Regions from separate parts of the Streptomyces sp. DSM 106670 genome, predicted to be linked through region 1. Evidence: predicted binding sites of a transcription regulator. Region 1 holds the regulator's gene; the other holds the start of a gene.

Region 1 (5,551 bases):
GCCTGCTTCGCAGGCGCCGTATCCCAGGCCAGGTCAGGCGGCGGTGCGGCATGCGACGAGACTCCGATCGCACGGTCGCCATCTCCTTCCAGGCTCAGGGCCCCGAGAGCCACGGAGACCAGCCCGGCGGAGAAGGCCACGGCAAGCACCGAGCGAAGCATTTTCTTACTCATAGTGGGCTTCGTCCTCACTTCCAAGGTTTCCTCTCCCCCGCATGACAAGACGATGGCTCATCAAGGCACGTCAAACCACAGAATCGATGCATCATGTTCCTGCTGATGCATGTTCCTGGGGGGTGGAGAATTGACCACGAATAGAACAAAAGCGACACATCCCCACTCTGTCACCACTTTGTGCGACGAGGGGGCGCGGCTCTACACGAGCGCGCTGAGCGTGGGAAAGATAGCCCGCGCCGAAGCGGAAGCAGCGCCGTGCCTGCTGGAGCTCGCCCTACTGCATCCCGACCCCGACGATCCCACATGGTTGCGTCCGGTACCGGCGTATGCGGCTCTCACGCAACGACTTCACCCCATCGAGCGGGAGATCCAGGAGCGAAGACGACTCTCGGTGGAACTCACCGAGGCGTTCGAGCCCTTCATGGCCGTCAGCACCCAGGCTCCACCGATCACTCACGCGATCACGGTCCTCGAAGGCGTCAACCGCATCAACGCCTCCATAGCGCTCGCCCTCTCGGAGTGCCAGTCGGAGGTGCTCACCATCCAGCCCGGAGGCGGGCGGAGCGAAGACGCGCTGAACATCGCCATGGAGCGCGGAAACACGCTCATCGAGCGCGGCGTCTCCATGCGCACCCTCTATCAGCACACCGTCCGCCACAGTCAGGGGACTCTCAACTACGTCGCCCGCATGGCGGAGAGCAAGATGGAGATCCGGACTCTCGAAGAACTCATAGAACGCCTCATGATCTTCGACCACACCGTCGCGTTCATCCCGGCCACGGACGACCGGAGCGTGGCCCTCGAACTGCGCCATCCCGGCATCGTGAAATATCTCGTCAGGGTCTTCGAACAGTTCTGGCAACGCGCGGTCCCTCTGCAGGATCAGATTCCTTACGACCCGGGCCCGGAAGGCATCTCCGGCGTACGGCACTCCATCGCCAAACTGCTGGTCGAGGGGCACGTCGACGAGGCCATCGCCCGCCGCCTCGGGATGAACGTCCGCACCTGCCGCGCCCACATAGCCAAACTCAGCGCCGCGCTCGGCAGTAACAGCCGGGCGCAACTCGGCTATCTGATCGCGCGGTCGGGAATCCTGGAAGCGGATTCCTGACGACCCGGACGTGATCCTCCCGGACGCCCGCTCGGGGCGGGCCGGGCCGCCGCCGTCGCGTCCTGCGAGAATTCCGAACGCCAGTCCTGACCGACCTGGCGAACATCTCCCGCGCGACCGAAGGACCACGAAGACCGGATGACCGACACCACCCCCCTGCCCGCCGCCGTCGAGGACGACCACCACGGGGACATCCTGGTCGAACTCACCGGCGAGCAGGACGAGATGCTCATCGTGAGCGGCGAGGGAATCCCCCGCGTCGTCCTCACCCGCGCCCCCGGCGCCGAGGCCGACGACCACATCGTCATCGGCACCCGCGACCCGCGCCGGCTCACCCTCACCGTCGACGGCCGGGACGCGACGATCAAGCCCGGGAAGGGCAAGCTCCGCCGCCGCTCCTACCGGGTCGACGTCCGCTGCGCGGGTACGTCCTACCGCCTCGTGCCCGACTCGATCCCGAGCAGCCGGCTGACCCGCGACGGCAAGCACATCGGGGACTTCTCCTCGAACGGCGACCGGCGGGTGATCGCCGAGTGGCGCGACGGGGCCGCCGTCGAGCCGCTCGACGCGGCGATCGGTTACGCCCTGGCCGCCGCGTTCGGCACCGGCGGCCAGCCGATGTGGATGATGGCGGTCGAAGCGATCAGCGAGTTCCTGCCGTAGGCCCCGCCGCCCCACGCCCCCGGACACGCGGACGGGGCCGGGAGAGCGACTGAACGCTCTCCCGGCCCCGTCGGCGACCGCTGAAGGGTCCCCCGCTAGTCCGTCGGCCGCTTCGGCTTCGGCCGCCAGACCACCAGCGCGCTGGTCTGCTGCACGTCCTGGTACGGCACCAGGTCCCGGCGGTACGAGGCGTGCACCTGGGCCTCGCGCTGCTGCATGGCGACCGCCGCACCGTCCACCGCCGCCGAGAGCTCGGCGACGCGCTGCTGGAGCGCGGCCACCTGGTTCTCCAGCTCGATGATCCGCTTGATGCCCGCGAGGTTGATGCCCTCGTCCTGCGACAGCTGCTGCACGGTGCGCAGCAACTCGATGTCACGGGCCGAGTAGCGCCGGCCGCGCCCGGCCGTACGGTCCGGGGAGACCAGGCCGAGACGGTCGTACTGGCGCAGCGTCTGCGGGTGAAGGCCCGAGAGCTGGGCCGCGATCGAGATCACGTACACCGGGGTCTCATCGGTCAGCTGGTACGGATTGCGTCGACGGCCGTCCATCTCAAGCTCCCTTCGCAGCCTGGAACAGTTCCGCCCGCGGGTCCTCGTCCGCGGTCGCCTTCCGGTAGGCCTCCAGGGCGTCCCTGGCCTCCTGGCCCAGGTCCCTGGGGACCGCGACCTCCACGGTGACCAGCAGGTCGCCGCGGGTGCCGTCCTTGCGCACCGCACCCTTGCCCCGGGCGCGCATCGTACGCCCGTTGGGGGTGCCGGCGGGAAGTTTCAGGGTGACCGGCGGACCGCCGAGGGTGGGGACCTTGACCTCGCCGCCGAGCGTCGCCTCCGGGTACGTGACGGGCACGGTGACCGTGAGGTTGTCGCCCTTGCGGCCGAAGACCGGGTGGGCGTCGACGTGGACGACGACGTACAGATCGCCGGCCGGACCGCCGCGTTCGCCCGCACCGCCCTTGCCGCGCAGCCGGATCCGCTGGCCGTCGGAGACGCCCGCCGGAATCCGCACCTGCATGGTGCGCGCCGACTTCGCCCGGCCGCTGCCCTTGCAGACGTCGCAGGGGTCCTGGGCGATGAGGCCCCGGCCCTTGCAGTCGACGCAGGGGTCGGTGAGCGAGAAGCCGCCGCCGCTGCCGCGCGAGACCTGGCCGGTGCCGACACAGGTCGGGCAGACCCTGGGGGTGCCGTTCTTGTCGCCGGTGCCGGAACACGCCTTGCAGGGCGCCTGGCTGGACATCCGCAGCGGGACCGTGGCCCCGTCGACCGCCTCGGTGAAGCTGAGCGTCACCTCGGACTCGATGTCCTGGCCGCGCTTCGGCTGGACCCGGGTGCCGGTGCCGCCGCGGTTGAACAGCCCGCCGAAAACGTCGCCGAGACCGCCGCCGCCGAAGCCGCCGCCCGCACCGCCCTGTCCGCCGCCCGGGGCGCCTCCGCCGAAGAGGTCGCCCAGGTCGAAGTTGAAGTTGCCGCCCGCACCACCGGGGCCGGCCCGGAAGCCGCCGTTGCCGAAGAGTGCGCGCGCCTCGTCGTACTCCTTGCGCTTCTTGGGGTCACCGAGGACGTCGTTCGCCTCGGAGATCTCCTTGAAGCGCTCCTCCGCCTTGGCGTCACCCTTGTTGGCGTCCGGGTGGAACTCGCGGGCGAGCTTCCGGTACGCCTTCTTGACCTCGGCGTCGGTGGCGTCCTTCGGGACGCCGAGGACCTTGTAGTAGTCCTTCTCGACGAAGTCCTTCGTGCTCATCGACGTCCCTCCTTCCGGACGATCGGCCGAGCGGCCGGCCCGTGGGCCGGCCGCCGGGCCGGTCGGTGTGCACCGTGGTGATCAGACGCGTTGCCGTCAGACCTCCTCGGTGCCACCGCTCTCCTCGTCATCTGCCTTCTTCTCTTCCTTCGCCGCGGCGGGCGTGGCGCCCGGCTGCGGCTCGGCGACGGCCACCCGCGCGGGGCGGATGGTGCGCTCGCCGATGCGATACCCCGGCTGCAGGATCGCCACGCAGGTCGTCTCGGTGACGTCCGGCGCGTAGCTGTGCATCAGGGCCTCGTGGATCGTCGGGTCGAAGGGCTCGCCCTCCTTGCCGAACTGCTGGAGGCCCAGCTTCGCGACGGTGGTCTCCAGCGATTCGGCGACCGACTTGAAGCCGCCGACCAGCTCGCCGTGCTCCCGCGCGCGGCCGACGTCGTCGAGCACGGGCAGGAGCTCGGACAGGAGGTTCGCGACAGCGATCTCCTTGACCGTCACCCGGTCCCGCTCGACGCGGCGGCGGTAGTTCTGGTACTCGGCCTGCAGCCGCTGGAGGTCCGCGGTGCGCTCGCCGAGCGCGGTGCGTACCTGGTCCAGCTGTGCGGTCAGACCGACGCTCGGGTCGGTGTCCCCGGCCGGGGCCGCCGCCTCCTCCTCGGAGGGTGCGGCAGCCTTCGGCTCGGCGTCATCAGGGGTGGCGCCGGAGGGGACGTCGGGCTTCTCCTCGAAGCCCGGAGTCTCCTCGGTCACGCCGCACCGCCCTTGGTGTCCTTCTCGTCGTCCACGATCTCGGCGTCGACGACGTCGTCGTCGGCGGCCTTGGCCTGACCGTCGCCCGGGGCCTCGGCGCCCGGGGTCGCACCCTCGGCCTGGGCGTTGGCGTACATCGCCTGGCCCAGCTTCTGGGAGACGGCCGCGACCTTCTCGGTGGCCGTACGGATCTCGGCGGAGTCCTCGCCCTTGAGCTTCTCCTTCAGCTCGCCGACAGCGGTCTCCACCTCCGTCTTGACGTCAGCGGGGACCTTGTCCTCGTTGTCCTTGAGGAACTTCTCCGTCTGGTAGACGAGCTGCTCGCCCTGGTTGCGCGACTCGGCGGCCTCGCGGCGGGCGTGGTCCTCCTCCGCGTACTTCTCGGCCTCTTCGCGCATCCGGTTGACCTCGTCCTTCGGCAGCGAGGAGCCGCCGGTGACGGTCATCTTCTGCTCCTTGCCGGTGCCGAGGTCCTTGGCGGCGACGTGCATGATGCCGTTGGCGTCGATGTCGAAGGCGACCTCGATCTGCGGCACACCGCGCGGGGCCGGCGGCAGACCGGTCAGCTCGAACATCCCGAGCTTCTTGTTGTACGCCGCGATCTCGCGCTCGCCCTGGTAGACCTGGATCTGCACGGACGGCTGGTTGTCCTCGGCCGTCGTGAAGATCTCGGAACGCTTGGTCGGGATCGTGGTGTTGCGCTCGATGAGCTTGGTCATGATCCCTCCCTTGGTCTCGATGCCGAGGGACAGCGGGGTGACGTCGAGGAGCAGGACGTCCTTGACCTCGCCCTTGAGGACACCGGCCTGGAGCGAGGCGCCGATGGCGACGACCTCGTCCGGGTTCACACCCTTGTTGGCCTCCTGGCCGCCGGTCAGCTCCTTGACGAGCTCGGCGACGGCGGGCATACGGGTGGAGCCACCGACGAGAACGACGTGGTCGATCTCGGAGAGCTGGATGCCCGCGTCCTTGATGACGTTGTGGAACGGGGTCTTGCAGCGGTCCAGGAGGTCCGCGGTCAGCTGCTGGAACTGCGAGCGCGTGAGCTTCTCGTCCAGGTGCAGCGGGCCCTCGGCGGACGCCGTGATGTAGGGCAGGTTGATCGTGGTCTCGG
Region 2 (5,551 bases), 1.4 Mb from region 1:
GCGCGGCCTTCACCGGAGCCGGAGCGGCGGCCGGAGCGGGCGCGGCCGCCTCGGTCGCCGGAGCCCCCGAGGCCCCGGCGCCGGGAGCGGGCTTGTCCGCCGTGCCGGTGGCACCCGGCTTGTAGTCGGCGAAGAAGTCCCACCAGGCGCGATCGACCGAACTGGGATCCTGGAGGTACTGCTGGTAGATCTCGTCGACGAGCCATTCATTGGCGCCGAAAGCCGCGGCCGGGTTGGTGCCCGGGCTGGCTTGGTCGGTCGAGATGCTCGAGTTACTGGGGGACTGAGACGACACGGCGGCAACCGCCCTCTTCCGCTTCACAAGGTGATGGACAGCGGAAATCAAGGCTACGCCCCCCGAACCGTTCCTTGCAGACCGGGCCGGTGCTTCGTCGTGCACATCACATCGAAGGGCGGGTTTCGGCGCAGGAAATGGCGGGAAACAAGCGAGGTTCCACTGCACTCCGGGTACGCAGGACCGTGGGTACGGTCTTCCGACCGAATCCCCGTGCGGTCCCCAGCTGGCAGGACACGGATGAACGTGCCCTTCCGGTTCGACCCTATGTCAACGATGCCGTCAACCGCGCTGCTCGGGGATTCCCGGGAGGGTGACCTGGATGCGGCAGCCCCTTGCGGATTCGGCCACTCCGATCCGGCCGCCGTGCAGATCGACCGCCCAGCGGGCGATGGCCAGACCCAGTCCCGTACCGCCGTCGCTGCCCGGACCGTGCGGGGACGGCGCCTGACCCCGGTTGAAGCGCTCGAACACCCGGTGGCGCTCCGCCTCCGGGATGCCGGGCCCCTCGTCCATGACCTCCAGCTCCAGCGACTCGGGATACGCCCCGCGCCGCGCGAGCACCGTCACCCGGCCGTGCGGCGGACTGTGCTTGACGGCGTTGTCGATGAGGTTGGCGACCACCTGGTGCAGCCGCTCCGCGTCCGCGTGCGCGGTGAGCTCCGGCGGCGAGACGTCCAGGTGCAGATGGACGTCCGTACGGGAGTGATTGCCCGAGCCCGACGACAGGCGTCGCTGGGAGGCCGCGAGATTGGCCTCTTTCAGTACGCCCGAGAGATACGGCCACACCTCGAAACGGCGTGCCTTGAGCGCCACCACCCCGTTGTCCAGGCGCGACAGGTCCAGCAGCGTCTCGACCAGCCGGCCCAGCCGCTCCGTCTGTTTCAGCGCCGTGCGCATCGTCTCCGGATCGGCGGCGGACACCCCGTCCACCACGTTCTCCAGCACGGCTCGCAGCGCCGCGATGGGCGTACGCAGCTCATGGCTGACATTGGCGACCAGCTCTTTCCGGTGCCGGTCCTCCGCCTCCAGATCGTCCGCCATGCGGTTGATCGTCTGCGCCAGGTCGCCCAGCTCGTCCCGCCGCCCGGCGCCGCTCACCCGGCGCGTGTAGTCGCCGTGCGAGATGGACCGGGCCACCGCTCTCATCTCGTCCAGCGGCGCGGTCAGACCGTGCGCCACGAACTGCGTGATCAGCAGCGTCGCGATCACCGAGAACACGGTGATGAACTGGAACTCGGTCCGGGTCCGCAGGGCGACGATCAGCAGCCCGGTGGTGATGAACACCGAGACCACGACGAGCGTGCCCAGCTTGGCCTTGATGGAGAAGGGCCGCATTCCGGGCCCTGGCCAGGTCATGGCGCCGGAGTCTCCAGGGCGTAGCCCACACCGTGCACGGTACGGATCCGCTCCGCGCCGATCTTCCGGCGCAGCGCCTTGATGTGGCTGTCGACCGTACGGGTGCCCGAGGCGTCAGCCCAGTCCCACACCTCGGCGAGCAGCTGCTCCCGGGAGAGCACGGCGCGCGGGGTGTTGGCGAGGCAGACCAGCAGGTCGAACTCGGTCGGCGTGAGGTGGACGTCCTCCGCGCGCACCCGGACCCGGCGCTGCGCGTGGTCGATCTCCAGCTCACCCAGACGCAGTATCCCGCTGCGCGGGGTCACGGCGGCCAGCGCGGCCCGCTCCACCCGGCGCAGCAGCACGTGCACCCGGGCGGCCAGCTCCCGCATGGAGAACGGCTTGGTCATGTAGTCGTCGGCGCCGACCCCGAGCCCGACCAGCATGTCGGTCTCGTCGTCGCGTGCGGTGAGCATCAGCACCGGCACCGGACGCTGCGCCTGCACCCGGCGGCAGACCTCCAGGCCGTCGAAGCCCGGAAGCATGATGTCGAGCACCATCAGGTCGGGCTGCCAGGCCTCGGCCGCGTCCACGGCCGCGGGGCCGTCCAGCGCGGTCTGCACCAGGAAGCCCTCCGCCCGCAGCCGGGCGGAAATGGCGTCGACGATCGTGGCGTCGTCCTCGACCACCAGCACCCGGCGCTGAGCCCCCGGGGTGGCCGCGACGCCGTTGTGGGTGGTGTGTGTCTGTTCCATCGCCCCGCCCCTGCCCGTTCTCGCGGGAGCCATTCCCCCGCAAGGCACGGTCTTCGCTCGTGGATTTCGTGGGTGATCCCGTGTGCCGGTCAGCAGCGTAAAGGCAGCGGAGGGCTCCCGGCTACGCAGGGTGTTGCCCCGGAGGGACGAGTTCACACCCACCGGGCAACCGGATCGTCGCCCTTGTGCCGGTTGGCCCGTGCCACCACCGGGTCCCGCATACCGGGAGGGGGGTTCAGACGGCCCGGAGTGCGAGATGGACCACGTCGGGCACACCTCGGGCAACGGCCACCTCTTCCGTCCTAACCCCGCTGAACCCGGCATTCCGCAACGCCTGTTCGAAGGCCGGCGACGGCTGCGCGGACCAGACGGCGAGCACGCCGCCCGGGGTCAGCCGGTCGTGGCAGTGCGCCAGACCGGCGGCGGAGTAGAGGCTTCCGTTGTCCTCCGTGACGGTCCAGTCGGGCCCGTTGTCGATGTCCAGGCAGAGCGCGTCGTAACGCTCCGTGGCCGTACGGAGGTGGGCCACGAGATCCGTGTGCAGGATCTCGGTCCGCGGGTCCGCCAGCGCCGGCCCGGAGATCCGGTCCAGCGGCCCGTCCCGGTGCCAGTCCACGATCGCCTGCTCCCGCTCCACGACCGAGATCCGCCCCCAGCGCTCCTCCTCGGCGGCCCGCACCAGGGAGAAGCCGACGCCCAGGCCGCCGATCAGCACCGAGGGGCCCGTCCGCCCGGCGGGCAGCGCGGCGAGCGCGGCGTCGATCAGCAGCCGCTCGGAGCGCCCGTCGGAGGTGTCCATCAGGAAGCAGCCGTTGGCGATGATCTCGAAGTGCTCCCCGCGCTCCCGCAGCACGACCTCGCCGAACGGACCCTCGCGGCGGTCGAGGACGACGGGGGAGTCGGCCGGGCGCGTCGGCAACGGATCGGGGGCGGGCGTCGAGGGCATCGCGGCCGTCGCAGACATCGTGGGTCTCTCCGGTCTCCGGTCGTGGTGGTCGGTGTCCGCCATCCTGTCCCGCCGCCCGCGCCGAGTGCCAGCGGGTTCCCCGCTCCGGGCACGGGGAACAAGCGTCCGCCCCGCGGTGCTCCCGTAGACGGGCGGAAGCCCCGAGCGGCTGATCGCTCAGAGCGAACAGACCATGGGGAACATTCGGCGGCTCAGGAGCATTGAGTCCACATAGCTCAACTTGCCTGCCGAAGGGGAGATCATGACTAACGAGTCCCAGGCGTTCACACCGATCGACCTGCCCGTGCTGCCGCTCGACGACGAGGTCGTCCTGCCCGGCATGGTGGTGCCGCTCGACCTGTCCGACACCGAGGTCCGCGCCGCCGTCGAGGCCGCGCAGGCCGCCGCCCGTCCCGGCGGCGGAAAGCCCGAGGTGCTGCTGGTCCCGCGGATCGACGGTACGTACACGGGGACCGGCGTCCTCGGCACCGTCGAGCAGGTCGGACGCCTGTCGGACGGCGACCCGGGCGCGCTCATCCGGGCCCGGGACCGGGTCCGCATCGGCGCCGGGACCAGTGGCCCCGGCCGGGCGCTCTGGGTCGAGGGCACCGTCCTCGACGTCGCCGCCCCGGACCCGCTGCCCGGATCCGCCGCCGAGCTCGTCAAGGAGTACAAGGCGCTCGCCACCAGCTGGCTGAAGAAGCGCGGCGCCTGGCAGGTCGTGGACCGGGTCCAGCAGATCGACGACGTCTCCGCGCTCGCCGACAACTCCGGATACTCGCCGTTCCTCTCCACCGCCCAGAAGGTCCAGCTCCTGGAGACCGTGGACCCGGTCGCCCGGCTGAAGCTCGCCATCCAGTGGCTGAGCGAGCACCTCGCCGAACAGGACGTGGCCGAGTCCATCGCCAAGGACGTCCAGGACGGCGTCGACAAGCAGCAGCGCGAATTCCTGCTGCGCCGCCAGCTGGACGCCGTACGCAAGGAACTCGCCGAGCTCAACGGCGACCCGGAGGACGAGTCCGACGACTACCGGGCCCGTGTCGAGGCCGCCGACCTGCCCGAGCACGTCCGCGAGGCCGCGCTCAAGGAGGTCGAGAAGCTGGAGCGCTCCAGCGACCAGTCGCCCGAGGGCTCCTGGATCCGCACCTGGCTGGACACCGTCCTCGAACTGCCGTGGACCGAGCGGACCGAGGACGCCTACGACATCCGCGGCGCCCAGGAGGTCCTGGACGCCGAGCACGCCGGCCTGGCCGACGTGAAGGAACGCATCACCGAGTACCTGGCGGTGCGCAAGCGCCGTGCCGACCGCGGTCTCGGTGTCGTGGGCGGCCGCCGTGGCGGCGCCGTGCTCGCCCTGGTCGGCCCGCCCGGCGTCGGCAAGACCTCGCTCGGCGAGTCCGTCGCGCACGCCATGGGCCGTAAGTTCGTCCGTGTCGCGCTCGGCGGTGTCCGGGACGAGGCGGAGATCCGCGGCCACCGGCGTACGTACGTGGGCGCGCTCCCCGGACGCATCGTGCGGGCCATCAAGGAGGCCGGTTCGATGAACCCGGTCGTCCTGCTCGACGAGATCGACAAGGTCGGCTCCGACTTCCGGGGCGACCCGGCCGCCGCCCTCCTCGAAGTCCTCGACCCGGCGCAGAACCACACCTTCCGCGACCACTACCTGGAGGTCGAGCTCGACCTCAGCGACGTCGTCTTCCTGGCCACGGCCAATGTGCTCGAAGCCATCCCGGAGGCCCTGCTCGACCGCATGGAGCTGGTCCGCCTCGACGGCTACACCGAGGACGAGAAGGTCGTCATCGCCCGGGACCACCTGCTCCCGCGCCAGCTGGAGCGAGCGGGTCTGGAGAAGGACGAGGTCGCTCTGGAGGAGTCGGCGCTGCGCAAGCTGGCCGGCGAGTACACCCGCGAGGCGGGCGTACGGAATCTGGAGCGGGCCGTCGCCCGGCTGCTCCGCAAGGTCGCGGCCCAGCACGAACTGGGCGACCGCGAGCTGCCGTTCACGGTGACCGACGCGGATCTGCGCGGCCTCATCGGCCGACCGCACCACGTGCCCGAGTCCGCCCAGGACCCGGCCGAGCGCCGCACCGCGGTGCCGGGCGTGGCCACCGGGCTCGCGGTGACCGGGGCGGGCGGTGACGTCCTCTTCGTCGAGGCGTCACTCGCCGACCCGGAGACCGGGGCGTCCGGACTGACCCTGACCGGTCAGCTCGGCGA

The links. The regulator HspR, encoded in region 1, represses chaperone genes until heat shock. The targets are predictions, from matches to a motif close to TTGAGNNNNNNNNNCTCAA.
Region 2: the regulator HspR is predicted to act here: its motif matches at 3,556-3,574, upstream of lon (endopeptidase La).

What each region holds. Positions count from the first base shown of each region.
Region 1 is NZ_CM147704.1:4,392,273-4,397,823, reverse strand. It holds gene ACSMXR_RS19515 (hypothetical protein) at 1-173, opposite strand, end outside; gene ACSMXR_RS19510 (helix-turn-helix transcriptional regulator) at 283-1,287, shown strand; gene ACSMXR_RS19505 (hypothetical protein) at 1,426-1,950, shown strand; gene ACSMXR_RS19500 (heat shock protein transcriptional repressor HspR) at 2,046-2,498, opposite strand; gene dnaJ (molecular chaperone DnaJ) at 2,500-3,687, opposite strand; gene grpE (nucleotide exchange factor GrpE) at 3,784-4,437, opposite strand; gene dnaK (molecular chaperone DnaK) at 4,434-5,551, opposite strand, start outside.
Region 2 is NZ_CM147704.1:5,804,949-5,810,499, forward strand. It holds gene ACSMXR_RS25890 (multifunctional oxoglutarate decarboxylase/oxoglutarate dehydrogenase thiamine pyrophosphate-binding subunit/dihydrolipoyllysine-residue succinyltransferase subunit) at 1-295, opposite strand, end outside; gene ACSMXR_RS25895 (HAMP domain-containing sensor histidine kinase) at 578-1,654, opposite strand; gene ACSMXR_RS25900 (response regulator transcription factor) at 1,651-2,388, opposite strand; gene ACSMXR_RS25905 (spermidine synthase family protein) at 2,624-3,334, opposite strand; gene lon (endopeptidase La) at 3,597-5,551, shown strand, end outside.